Regions from separate parts of the Priestia sp. YIM B13551 genome, predicted to be linked through region 2. Evidence: riboswitches for the same ligand, from Rfam matches in the RefSeq annotation. Region 2 holds a riboswitch; the other holds the start of a gene.

The links. Region 2 has a riboswitch for glycine ahead of ACFX4N_RS25495 (amino acid permease). Riboswitches for the same ligand answer to the same signal wherever they lie in the genome.
Region 1: linked by a shared signal. The riboswitch ahead of gcvT (glycine cleavage system aminomethyltransferase GcvT) and the one ahead of ACFX4N_RS25495 (amino acid permease) in region 2 are both predicted to bind glycine.

The regions. Positions count from the first base shown of each region.
Region 1 is NZ_JBHZOX010000002.1:1,423,707-1,429,763, reverse strand. Features, by position in the region: gene comGD (competence type IV pilus minor pilin ComGD) at 1-404, shown strand, start outside; gene ACFX4N_RS16950 (type II secretion system protein) at 388-726, shown strand; gene comGF (competence type IV pilus minor pilin ComGF) at 723-1,160, shown strand; gene comGG (competence type IV pilus minor pilin ComGG) at 1,150-1,524, shown strand; gene ACFX4N_RS16935 (YqzE family protein) at 1,568-1,753, shown strand; gene ACFX4N_RS16930 (YqhG family protein) at 1,778-2,602, opposite strand; gene ACFX4N_RS16925 (DEAD/DEAH box helicase) at 2,589-4,262, opposite strand; glycine riboswitch at 4,443-4,535, shown strand; gene gcvT (glycine cleavage system aminomethyltransferase GcvT) at 4,748-5,848, shown strand; gene gcvPA (aminomethyl-transferring glycine dehydrogenase subunit GcvPA) at 5,869-6,057, shown strand, end outside.
Region 2 is NZ_JBHZOX010000007.1:152,804-158,860, reverse strand. Features, by position in the region: gene ACFX4N_RS25510 (GNAT family N-acetyltransferase) at 1-55, shown strand, start outside; gene ACFX4N_RS25505 (YfhE family protein) at 157-273, shown strand; gene ACFX4N_RS25500 (PAS domain-containing sensor histidine kinase) at 697-2,838, opposite strand; gene ACFX4N_RS25495 (amino acid permease) at 3,171-4,523, opposite strand; glycine riboswitch at 4,683-4,763, opposite strand; partial or broken gene ACFX4N_RS25490 (FAD-binding oxidoreductase) at 4,963-6,057, opposite strand, start outside.

The sequences.
Region 1 (6,057 bases), on a different contig from region 2:
TTGAGATGCTGATGGTTTTATTTATTGTGCAAGTGATGATGTTTTCCATTATTGTAGCCATTCGTCCGCTTGTGGAATATTACAAAATCACATTATTTTTGCGACAGCTGCAAAGCGACACGTTTTATGTGCAGCAAACAGCAATGAACCGAGAATCTCCAATTAAAATTAACTTCGCACCGAAGGGAACAGAATATATTGTTTCTGATTCTCGTGCCGTTCTTTATAAGCGCGCTTATGACTCCACCATTCATATCACGTTTGGAAGCGGCAATTCCACGATACAATACAACAAAAACGGCAATATTTCTCAAGCGAAGACCATTTTTATCAGCAATCAAAAATTTAAATATAAAGTTACTTTTCAAATAGGCAGAGGGCGTTTTTATGTGGACAAGATGTAAGGGTCAGCAGGGCTACACCTTGTTAGAAATGCTTGTTTCATTTAGCATGCTTTTACTCCTAACCGGTACAATTATTCCTTTGTATGTTCAGATGAAGGAAGCAGAAAAGAAGCAATATGTTTCGTATCAAGCTGATGCTATCTTGCACGAAGAGCTATTGAAATATAAATATGAAGCAGGATATAAACGGCGAGAAAAAATCGTAAAAGAAAACGTTGCGTTTTATCTGAAGTGGAACGGAGAAAGTGCTCAAAAGCTTTGTGTAGAATGGACAGATTCCGCTGAGAAAATGAAAAAGAAGTGTGATGTGATGTTGAAGTGAAAAGGGAAAAAGGCTTTACGCTTGTAGAGATGTTAGTCAGTTTTACTCTTTTTTTGATCATTGTTTCATTTTTCCCCATTATCATTCCGCTAGCTAAGCAAACATATAATCCGGATTTTAGTATGAATGAAATGGAGTGGGGAATTTTTGTGAATCAACTTGCTATGGAATATCGAGAAGCAAAAGAAGTGGGAATTCATGCGACTACGCTTACGTTGAAAATGGAAAATAATCAGATCATCACTTATGAACGCTACGAAGACAAGATAAGAAGACGAGTGGATGAAAGCGGTCATGAAGTTGTGCTGCAGCACATTAAGAATATTATGTATGAACAGCAAAAAGAAAGGCTTTTGATTCGTTCAACAGACGGTGTTAACAAAGTTAGAGAAGAAACCATTACGACGTTTTTGATGCTTGCTCATGAAACATAATGAGCAAGGATTTATTCTCCCAGTTGTTTTGGCATTTTGTGCGCTTTTTCTTCTGTTAGTAGCTCAGCAAACCACTTATTTTGTGACGAAAAGTTCATTTTATCAAGAAGTAGAGCAGAAAAATCGTCTGCAGCATCTTTTAGAAAACGCGGTTGTACATGTAAAAAAAGAAATAAAAGAACATAATAAATCTCCATCTGCATCTTTAGTATTAGAAACTGGTACGGTTTCATACGAAGTAGTAAGTGAAGATGAACAGATGATCATCCTAAAAATAAAGTGTCAAACATTGCAAGGAAGAGCATTGACGGAAACGGCATATATTCAAAAAAAGGATCAGCACATTGTGAAGTGGACGGATTAAGTCTCTTTCTCTCCGGATATAATAGTGCTGAGGAGATGATTATATGAAAACGAATGATTATGTAAAATATATGACACAGCAATTTGTACAATATATGGATCAGCCAAAAGAAGAGAGGAAAACGAAAAAAATTCAAAAAAAAGAAGAGCGAGCACCTTTTGCAAACAGATGGTTTGGAATGATTCCGCTGTCGTTTATGCTGTGGTATCGAAAGAAAAAAGAAAGATGAGCATATCATATGCTCATCTTTTTTTTAACCGGCTTGTGTTTTGTTAAATTGACGAGACATCGTTTCAGGCGATATGTAAAATAAGCCACCGTTTATAAACTTAAACAAGATAGTCGGCTCGTACAGTTCTTGAAGCGCTGTTTTTTCGGTCATATATATCTCTGGCAGCTCTTCTGCTGTTTCGTAAAAATGATCAAGAAGCGCTAAGTCTTCATACCATCTCTCCTGCGCTTTTTCAGCCCATTCAGTTGGCTGAGCTTTAACATAGTCAGTCACATATGATGTGAGTCGTGCGATGGCACTTTTAGGTTTAATAAAAGGTGAGAGAGTAAAGCAATAGTCTGAGATTTTAGATGACAAATTTTGATTAATGATTAATTCATGAAATGATTCAATAATCTGTCCATTGATTAAATTAATGCCAAGCGACAAGAGCTCATCTTTTTTACGATCGCATTTGTACGAGACTTTAATATTTAATGCAAGCCAAGGGTGTAAAGGCTGATTTGTTGGCTGAGCTGATGCAACTTGTTCATACAAGTGAATAAACCCGCCTAGTTTTTGAGTAGAAGCGAAAATTTGGTGTAGCCTAGGTGAACCGAAATGAATTCGTTCTCCTTGAACGGAATCGTCTTCAAATGCTGGATCTGTAATGAAAGTGAGCGAAGCAGGAGTTGCTTCTCCTCCCGTCTTTTCAATATAGTGCCAATAAAATGGACGATTCATCAATTCTTTATCGAGTTCAATCGTTAATTGAACCGTCAGGTAAGAAGATGTTTCTGTGACAATAGAACAATTATTAGCTAGAAAATAACGCTTTAAAAATTGATGAATATCAGTTTGCTGCATGCTGATCCTCCTCGCTGTCTTCGTATTGAATAATAGACGTCAAGTTCTCCATTTTGATTTTTATTTCTCCTTCACTCCGCGAATGAAATAAAATATCCTGAATATGCTCTTCGATATTTTTTAAATCAAGCTTTGTTAAAATATCATCTAGCTCTCCAACAACTCGTTCAAAAAGGTTTATTTTTTCGTATAACAATTTTAAAATATGTTCTTCGACCGTATGTTGAATGGCTAAATTGTAAATGTGAACATCATGTTTTTGACCTAAACGATGGACCCTTCCAATTCGCTGTTCTAGACGCATTGGATTCCACGGAAGATCATAGTTAATGATATGATGACAAAACTGAAGGTTGATTCCTTCTCCGCCTGCTTCAGTGGCAATAAATACTTGCGCGTGGCTTTCAAAAAGCTGCTTCATCCAGTCTTTTTTACCTCGCTTAAATCCGCCTCTAAAAGGTACAGAGGTAATTCCATGCTGTTTTAAATACCACTGTAAATACAGTTGAGTTGCTCTGTACTCAGTAAAAATAATGACTTTATCATCAATTTTCTGAACGAGCTCTAGCACTTTTTCTGCTTTTGCATTTTGCGGCACTTGCTGAAGTAGTTCCATTAACGGAGTGATCATATGTTCCGTTAATGCGCTGTTTTGATCTTCCTGACGTTCGAGCATGTTTTTTAATGTCATATACACCGCTTCACGGCTGCTGCAGGCCTCTCGCTGCAGGGTTAAAATTGAAAAAGCGCTTGAAGGGTGCAGTCCGTTTCCTTTAAAAGACGTAATCGCATCGTACAGCTCGCGTTCTTTTGGCGAGAATTCAACAGGAATGGTTTGAACAATTCGCTTCGTCCATTCGATACCAGTATCGTGGCGGCGATTTCGAATCATAACTTTGTTAACAAGCTCTTTTAAGTGTTCATCGTTTTGCAAAGAGCGTTTTTTAGCGGAAAATAATTCTTCGAAATAGTCTTTATTGCCGAGATGGCCAGGCTTTAAAAGAGAGACTAAGTTAAAAATTTCTTCAATTCGATTTTGAATCGGTGTTGCGGTTAGCAACAGACAAAATTTCTTTTTTAGACTTTGCACAAATTCATAGTTTTTTGTTTTGTTGTTTTTAAGTTTATGAGCTTCATCAATGATGATGAGGTCGTAGTCTTGTTCAAGCACAATTTCTCGATGAGGAGAACGTTTTGCTGTATCAATTGAAGACACAACGATGTCACACTGATCCCACACATATGATTTTCTTTGAGGGACTGCGGGAATATAAAATTTTTGATTCAATTCCATAGCCCACTGTGAAACAAGCGAAGCTGGAACTAAAATGAGAACTTTTTTAACAAGTCCGCGAATCATATATTCCTTCAAAATTAACCCTGCTTCAATCGTTTTCCCCAGTCCTACTTCATCTGCTAAAATGGCTTTCCCATTCATTGTTTCAACTACTTGTTTGGCTACTTCGAGCTGATGAGGAAGCGGCGTTAAATCGGCTAGATGTTTTGGGCTTTGTAGTCCTTCAAATTCTGAGATAAGCGTTTGGTCTTCTATTTCATAGGCAAGTTTATACAAATCCCATGCAGACCAAGGGCCGTCTTGGTCCAATTTAGTTGAGAAGGCTGCTTCCCATGTTTCATCGATGTTTAATTTCACTTTCATGATAAAAATGCTCCTTTGTAAAAAAAATTTATTGAACAAATGATAAGAATCAGGTAGGATAAAAATATATTTAGAAAATTTGAAAAAGAAAATAGATTAGCACTTTACAAATGATTGTGTGAATAAAGATGGATACATCTTTCAGTAGTATGCCCAACTTTACCAACTTTATAGAAGCGAATGACGACACGGGGAGAGACTACTTGAATGTAGCGCCGAAGGAGCAAGCAATAAAATTGTGAATCTCTCAGGCAAAAAGACTCTTGTTTGACGCAGCTCTGGAGAGTGTCTATGCGTTTATAGACCACCCACGAGGCAAACCTATTCGTTTATAGGTAAACTTTCAGGTGAAAAGGACAGAGACTTCCTACTAAATACAGTAGGGGGTTTTCTGTCCTTTTTTGTTTGGATACGTAGTGATCCCCACACTATTTGAAAACTCCCCGTTATGAAAAGTTTCACGTGAAAAAGAGGAGGACATAAATATGACAACAGAATTACACAAAACGCCGCTTTATGATACCTATCAAAAATATGGTGCCAAAACAATTGATTTTGGAGGATGGGCTCTTCCCGTTCAATTTTCTTCTATTAAAGAAGAGCATGAAGCTGTACGTACAAAGGCAGGTCTTTTTGATGTCTCTCATATGGGAGAAATTCTTGTAACAGGAGCTGATAGCTTAGCTTTTCTTCAGCACACGATGACAAATGACGTTTCTACCCTCGTAGATGGAAAAGCGCAGTATACGGCTATGTGTTATGAAGACGGAGGCACGGTAGATGATTTGCTGATTTATAAAAAAGCAGATCAAGAGTATTTGCTAGTCGTAAACGCTGCTAATATTCAAAAAGACTATGAGTGGCTGGTGTCTCACAAACAAGGAGATGTAACGCTCGTTAATCAGTCTGATGAAACTGCGCAGCTAGCTTTACAAGGTCCTGTAGCAGAAAAAGTTTTACAAACGTTAACGAACGAAAATTTATCTTTATTAAAGCCATTTACATTTGCTGATGATGTAGAAGTAGCGAATGTAAAAGCTCTCGTTTCACGTACTGGGTACACCGGGGAAGACGGCTTTGAAATTTATTGTTCTTCAGCTGACGCCTCTCACTTGTGGACGGCTATTTTAGAAGCAGGCAGTGATGAAGGTGTGCTGCCTTGCGGATTAGGAGCTCGCGATACGCTTCGTTTTGAAGCTACTTTGGCTTTATATGGCCAAGAGCTTTCAAAAGATATTACGCCCATTGAAGCTCGAATTGGATTTGCAGTAAAAACGAACAAAGACAGCTTTATTGGAAAAGAAGTGTTAAAAGAACAGCGTGAAAGCGGGGCACCTCGCAAGCTGGTAGGAATTGAAATGATTGATAAAGGTATACCAAGACACGGTTACGAAGTATTTGCAGATGAAGAACAAATTGGATTTGTGACAACAGGTACACAGTCACCGACATTAAAGAAAAACATCGGTTTAGCGCTATTGTCAGCAGAGTATTCAGAGCTTGGTCGGGAAGTAGAAGTGCAGGTTCGAAAAAAACGCTTAAAAGCAAAAGTGGTTTCAACACCTTTTTATAAACGTTCAAAGTAAGCTTTGGGGAGGAATTTAACATGTTACATCGCTATTTACCAATGACAGAACAAGATCAGCAGCAAATGTTAGCAGCAATTGGTGTTTCATCTGTTGATGATTTATTTTCAGATATTCCGCAGCGCGTTCGTTTTCAAGGAGAATACAATATTAAAAAAGCGGCTTCAGAGCCTCAGCTGTTAAAAGAATTAAATAGTATGGCTGCTAAA
Region 2 (6,057 bases):
CTACTTGCGTCACGAGCAAGACGTTCAAGAAGATCACCAGCTTAAAGAAGCGTAAGAGTCTCTCCGTGTAACGGAGAGCTTTTTTTATGATTAAAAACGAGAAATTCTGGAAAAAATAAGTAGCATGATCGAAAAACGTTAATTGGAGGTTTTTTTATGTCTGAAAAAAAACGAAAAGAAAACGCAAAAAATACGTTAAGTAGCGCTCAAGAAATCTATTACGGCCGCGAGTTTAAAAAAGCAGACCGTGCAGGCGGCTACACGAAAAAATAAGTGAGGCAAAACATCTCTATCCAACGCTTGATCATCCCAACGTCCTTTCTGTACAGTTTGTATCGGAAGGACGTTTTTATATTATGTAAAAATAATAACACGAAGATTTCAAGCGTATGATTTACGTTTTTTAACACTCTACTATATCCACAAAGTTTACCCACAATTATGTGGATAATGTGTATAACTTTATTGAATATGCATATTAACGCTTTCATAACTTGAAATAACAGTGGGTAATTTTTATGTAAATTTTCTGAAAAAATGTGAATAGTGTGGATAAAGTTGTGAATATCCTATATAATTCAGCAGTTAACTTCTTGTTAACCTGTGGATATCTTCTTTAGCACTTTCATTTATTTTAGTACCATCAACGCTTTTGATATATTATAAGTATAATAATAAAAAGTAGGGGAAGTTCCCCTACTTTTTTATGATTGGAAACAATATATCCACACTTGTTCCTTTATCTAACTGACTAGAAAACGTCATCTGCGCGTGGTGAGCTTTAATAATCCGATAGCTGACCATCAGTCCTAACCCTGTACCTTTTTCTTTTGTACTATAAAAAGGCTCACCTATCTTCGCTAACCGTTCAGGAGGAATACCCTGTCCTTCATCAGCAAGCTGCAGCCAAAGGTGGTTTTCTTTTACTTTAATCGTAATATGAATAGCTCCTCCTTCAGGCATTGCTTCGATAGAATTTTTAATAATATTAATAAATACTTGTTTTAACTGATTTTTATCTCCATACACCTTTGGTAACTGGTCGTCTCTTTCAAATATGAAAGCTACTTCCTTTTCTACTGCTTCAGGTTCAAGAAGTGAGCACACTTCTTGAACAAGCGCTTGCATGTTCAAAGATTCAACCTTCATTACCTGTGGTTTTCCTAACATCAAAAATTCTTCTACGATTCCATTCATTCGTTCTAATTCAGTTTCCATGATATCTATATACAAAGCATCTTTAGGATGTTGTTCTTTTAATAAGTGAACAAAACCTTTTAAAGAAGTTAAAGGATTTTTGATTTCATGAGCCACTCCAGCTGCAAGTTCTCCTACCACGGCAAGCTTCTCAGAAGTTCTAAGCTTCTCTTCTGCCTTTTTACGCTCCGTAATATCTGTCGATACGCACAGCATTTGAATCACTTCCTGTTTTTCATTCATAATAGGAAGTTTTGCTGTTTCGACCCAGCGCCGGTTTCCTTTCGAATCTTTAAACTGTTCTTCTAATACCATCCCTTTTTGGGTACAGTTTGAAAACTCCCCTTTATATAAAAGATCTGATTGAAGGTTGAACTGATATTTATCAATCGATTGTCCAATTAAGTCATCAGATTTTTCACCTAAGAGCATCGCAAAAGATTCATTAACGAGAATGAATTCCCTTTTTTGATTGATAGCATAAATATAGCTTGGATTAATGTCAATAACTTGTCTTAAAAACGTTTTTTGTTCCTGCAGCTGATTTTCTTTTTGCTGTAAATTTGCTTTAGAATGGCGTATATAGCTAATCATTTCATTAAACTGTTTAGATAAAATACCGATTTCGCCCCGCTCAATTTCTCGTTCCGGAATTTTTTGATTAAAATTCCCGCGCGCTACTTGTCTCGCCAATTCATATAGTTTATGAATAGGATTCACAATTTGCCTTGCATATAACGCAGTAAAAAAAGAAAGCAGTAAAATCGTAACGCCTGAAACGATCCAAAGCGTTTTTTCAAACATTTCATAAGGCCTGTAAATTTCTTCAACGGGTAATTCAGCGACAATTCCCCAATCCAAAACAGGAATATATTCGAAAGACGCAAAGAAATACTTACCTTCGGTGTTCACAACCCGCTGATATCCTGATTTATGATTCATCGTTTTCTGAACGATTTCATTTTTCTTAGCATTTTCACCGATTCTCTGTTTCTCTGGGTGGGAAATAATTCTACCATTGCGGTCTACAATAAATGTATAGCCGTTCTCTCCTATATCAAACGTTTGAAAGATGGATTGAAAACTTTTATTTTCTTCAATTCGCAGCGCTAAATTTACAACCTTTTTTACATTTTGCTGCCCATCCAAAATAGGAATCGCCATCACCACAATGTAGTGCTTTGTATCTGCTGAAACGACATCGCTTAAATATATTTTTTTGGTTCGCAGCGCTTCTTGAAAATATTTTCTTTTACTTAAGTTCACATGTTTCATATTCTTTAAATCATTCGGGTAATAATGCTCAACATACCCTTTTACATTAAAAATGGTTCCGCTATCGATATACGGTGAAATATTAACTATTTTCTGCAATTCTTCGTCTATTTCTTGTTCATCATCCGATAAAAAAATAGGATCTTGCTGTACCTCGTCGCCCAGGCTCCAAATATCTTTAATGACGACGTTAATTTGCTCTTTCATTCTCTTGACGGTTTTATCAGTTACCTGTCGATATTGATCTTGAGAAATATTAGGCAGCATCACTCTTGAAACAATAAACATTAGCGTCAGTACGGTACAAATAAGAAGCACATTAATCGTGAAGATTTTCCAAAACGTATGAGATTTAAACCATTTCATGTTTGTTCACCTTAATCTAATGAAGTCTACCTCCATTGTACTGTAAAATGAAAACTTTTCCATATAAATGACGGAATTCCATCTTTAGACATAGAAGAAAAGCAATTTGTTCTACATTCCTATCAGAAAACTATGAGCTTTCTCACTGTGTTTTCTGTTAGAACAAATTTTTAGTTTTCTTCTATAAACTTTGCTTCCTGCATTTTATTCATGCAGTAGAAATCAATTATTTATCCTCCACTAAAAAGACCTCATCACGGAGTGATGAGGTCAGAAATTTACTATATTCTTTTATAAAAAATCATGTTTATTCCCTGCTGATTTTCTAGCCTTTAAAGTTTTATTTTCTTTTTCCTTCTAGTCCAGTAAAAAATAAATAAGAGAATAAACCAAACGGGCGTCAACAATAAGGCTGGGCGCGTCGCGTCAGAAAACAGCATAATAACAAGAATCACCGCAAACAAAGCTAGCACAACATAGTTTATAAATGGTGTTAACGGTGCTTTGAATGCTGATGCTGCATGCAGCTGCGGACGCGTCTTTTTATACCTTAGATGGCAAATAAGAATGATACTCCACACCCAAATAAAACAAATAGCGCTAATGGTCGTGACGATGCCGAAAGCTTGGTCTGGTATAAGTTTGCTTAAAAGAGCTCCCGCTGAGATGACCAGCGTAGATACAAACAATCCGTTGCTTGGTACGTGGTTTTTGTTCAGTTTTGCAAACTTAGATGGCCCTTGGTCATTTTTACTTAAATTATATAAGATACGGCTTGTTGAAAACATTCCGCTATTACAAGCAGAAGCGGCTGAAGTTAATACAACAAAATTAATAATTCCAGCAGCAAGCGGAATTCCGACTAAACTAAAGGTTTTAACAAATGGGCTTTCTGCTGCATTTAATTCCATCCACGGGTTAATAAATAAAAGGATGATAAGCGCCCCAACATAGAAAAATAAGATTCGCAGCGGAATTTTATTAATGGCCGATGGAATATTTTTTTGGGGATTTGATGTTTCTGCTGCCGATACCCCTACCAATTCAACCCCGACGTATGCGAATATAACCATTTGGAATGAAAGTAAGAAACCTGAAACCCCATTTGGAAACAGTCCTCCGTGATTCCAAATGTTTTGAACAGTAACGGATCCCGCGTCTGTTTTAAATCCCATTACCAGCAAAATAACGCCAATAATAATTAATGCAAGAATCGTAATAACCTTTATTAAAGCAAACCAAAACTCTAATTCTCCAAATAATTTTACGGTTAATAAGTTAAGACCTAATAAAATGATTACACAAATAAGTGCGGGAATCCACTGAGGAATATTGAACCAATATTTCACATATACGCCAACTGCAATCACATCAGCCATAGCTGTCATAATCCAGCAAAACCAGTAGGTCCATCCCGTTACAAATGACGCCCACGGTCCAAGATACTCTTCAGCAATATCTGTTAACGATTGATAACCTGCTTTAGACAGCAGTAGTTCTCCTAGCGCTCTCATCACAAAGAAAAGCGCAATACCAACAATTAAATAAGCAAAGATGATAGAGGGACCTGCAAGCTGTATTGCTTTACCAGAACCTAAAAACAAGCCCGTACCAATGGTTCCCCCAATCGCGATTAGCTGAACATGACGATTGGATAAATCCCTCTTTAATTCTCGTTGTTCCAACTCTAACTCCTCCTAACAATAAAACCTTTGATGCGATCGTGCGGACTACAAATAAAGTCCAATAAAAAAAAGAGATTGGATGCGCTCCAATCTCATGGTCATAAGAATAACAAATATTAAGGTACATGCTACCAATTAGTAACATGCCAAATAAATATCCGGTACTCTTCTGTCCTTTTGCCTGAGATTGTGAACCCTTCGGCGTCGCGAAACTATCGCGATCTCTCCAGAAGCTGCTCCTGCTATAGTGTGATCCATAGCAATCATAGCTTTCTACGTATTAATTTTTTCAATCAATAGAATGACTGTCGAATAGTTGTTTATTCTAATACCAGTTAGATGCTTTGTCAACAGGAAAGATTACTTTCATTTATTTACCTTCTTCGACAGAAGGTAATTGAACAGTTTCAATCGTCAACTTAGTATCCTTTTCCTCGCGCTACCTGAGTCCTTGCGGGAACCTGAACACATTAAACGGATCATACTTTTTGTTCACTCTTTCTAATCTCTCTGCGTTGTCTCCAAAATACTCACGTTCGTAGTTTCTCAGGTTGCTGATAGGAAAATTCACATAGGAACCTACCGTAATACTTTTAATATATTCAAATCGCTTGCGAAGCCAATCTCTGTTTGCTCTTGCAAATACATCTTCTGTCCAGACAGACTGAAACCCCATAATATATCTGGCGTTTCTGTAGAAAAAAGCCGTTTCTCTTTTACCAACACGGCGAATTTCTCCTCCTAGTGCATAAAAAGAAATCGCATCATACACGGAACCTTCTGCCGGACGCTGTATGAGATCTGCAAGATTTTCAAGCTCACCACGTGAATAGCTTCTATGCACAAATCTTCCCGTTGACTTAAATTTTTCAGACGGAGGATAGGTTGCTTCTATTTTTTTTACCGCTTCAAGAAAAGATAATGATTCCAGCTCTACTTGAAACCCTTCTACTTCTGCAAAAGGCTGCAAAATCTCCCGAGCTCTTTCTGGGGAGCCGTAAAAGAATCCGTTTGCAAATATGCCTAACCCTTCTCCTCCTGCATTATAAAATGCTTGCAACTAGCGTCATACGTTTGTCCAGTTTAGGCAGCCAGTTTTGCCATATATTCATCACTTGTGCCTGCTTCTCCTTTGTAGTACCTACATAAAAGAATCGAACGAGCGTCACAGAGCTGTTCGTGGGCTTTGGAAGCTGAAACGTCATGCTTACCACAACGCCAAAGTTACCGCCACCGGCACCGCGGCATGCCCAAAAAAGATCCGCGTTACACGATTTGTTTGCCTTAATGAGCCTTCCTTCATAATTGACTAATTCTAGCTCTATCAAGCTGTCGCACCCTAACCCGTAAAGTCTGCTCGAAAGTCCCCAACCTCCACCAAGTGTAAAGCCAGATACCCCAACAGTCGGACACGTTCCTCCTGGAAACACATATCCGTTCGAACCGATGAAATCATACACTTCCGTATTTTCCGCTCCTGCTTCCATCTTTAAAATGTTCCGTTTTTTATCTAATTTCAACCCATTTAATCGAC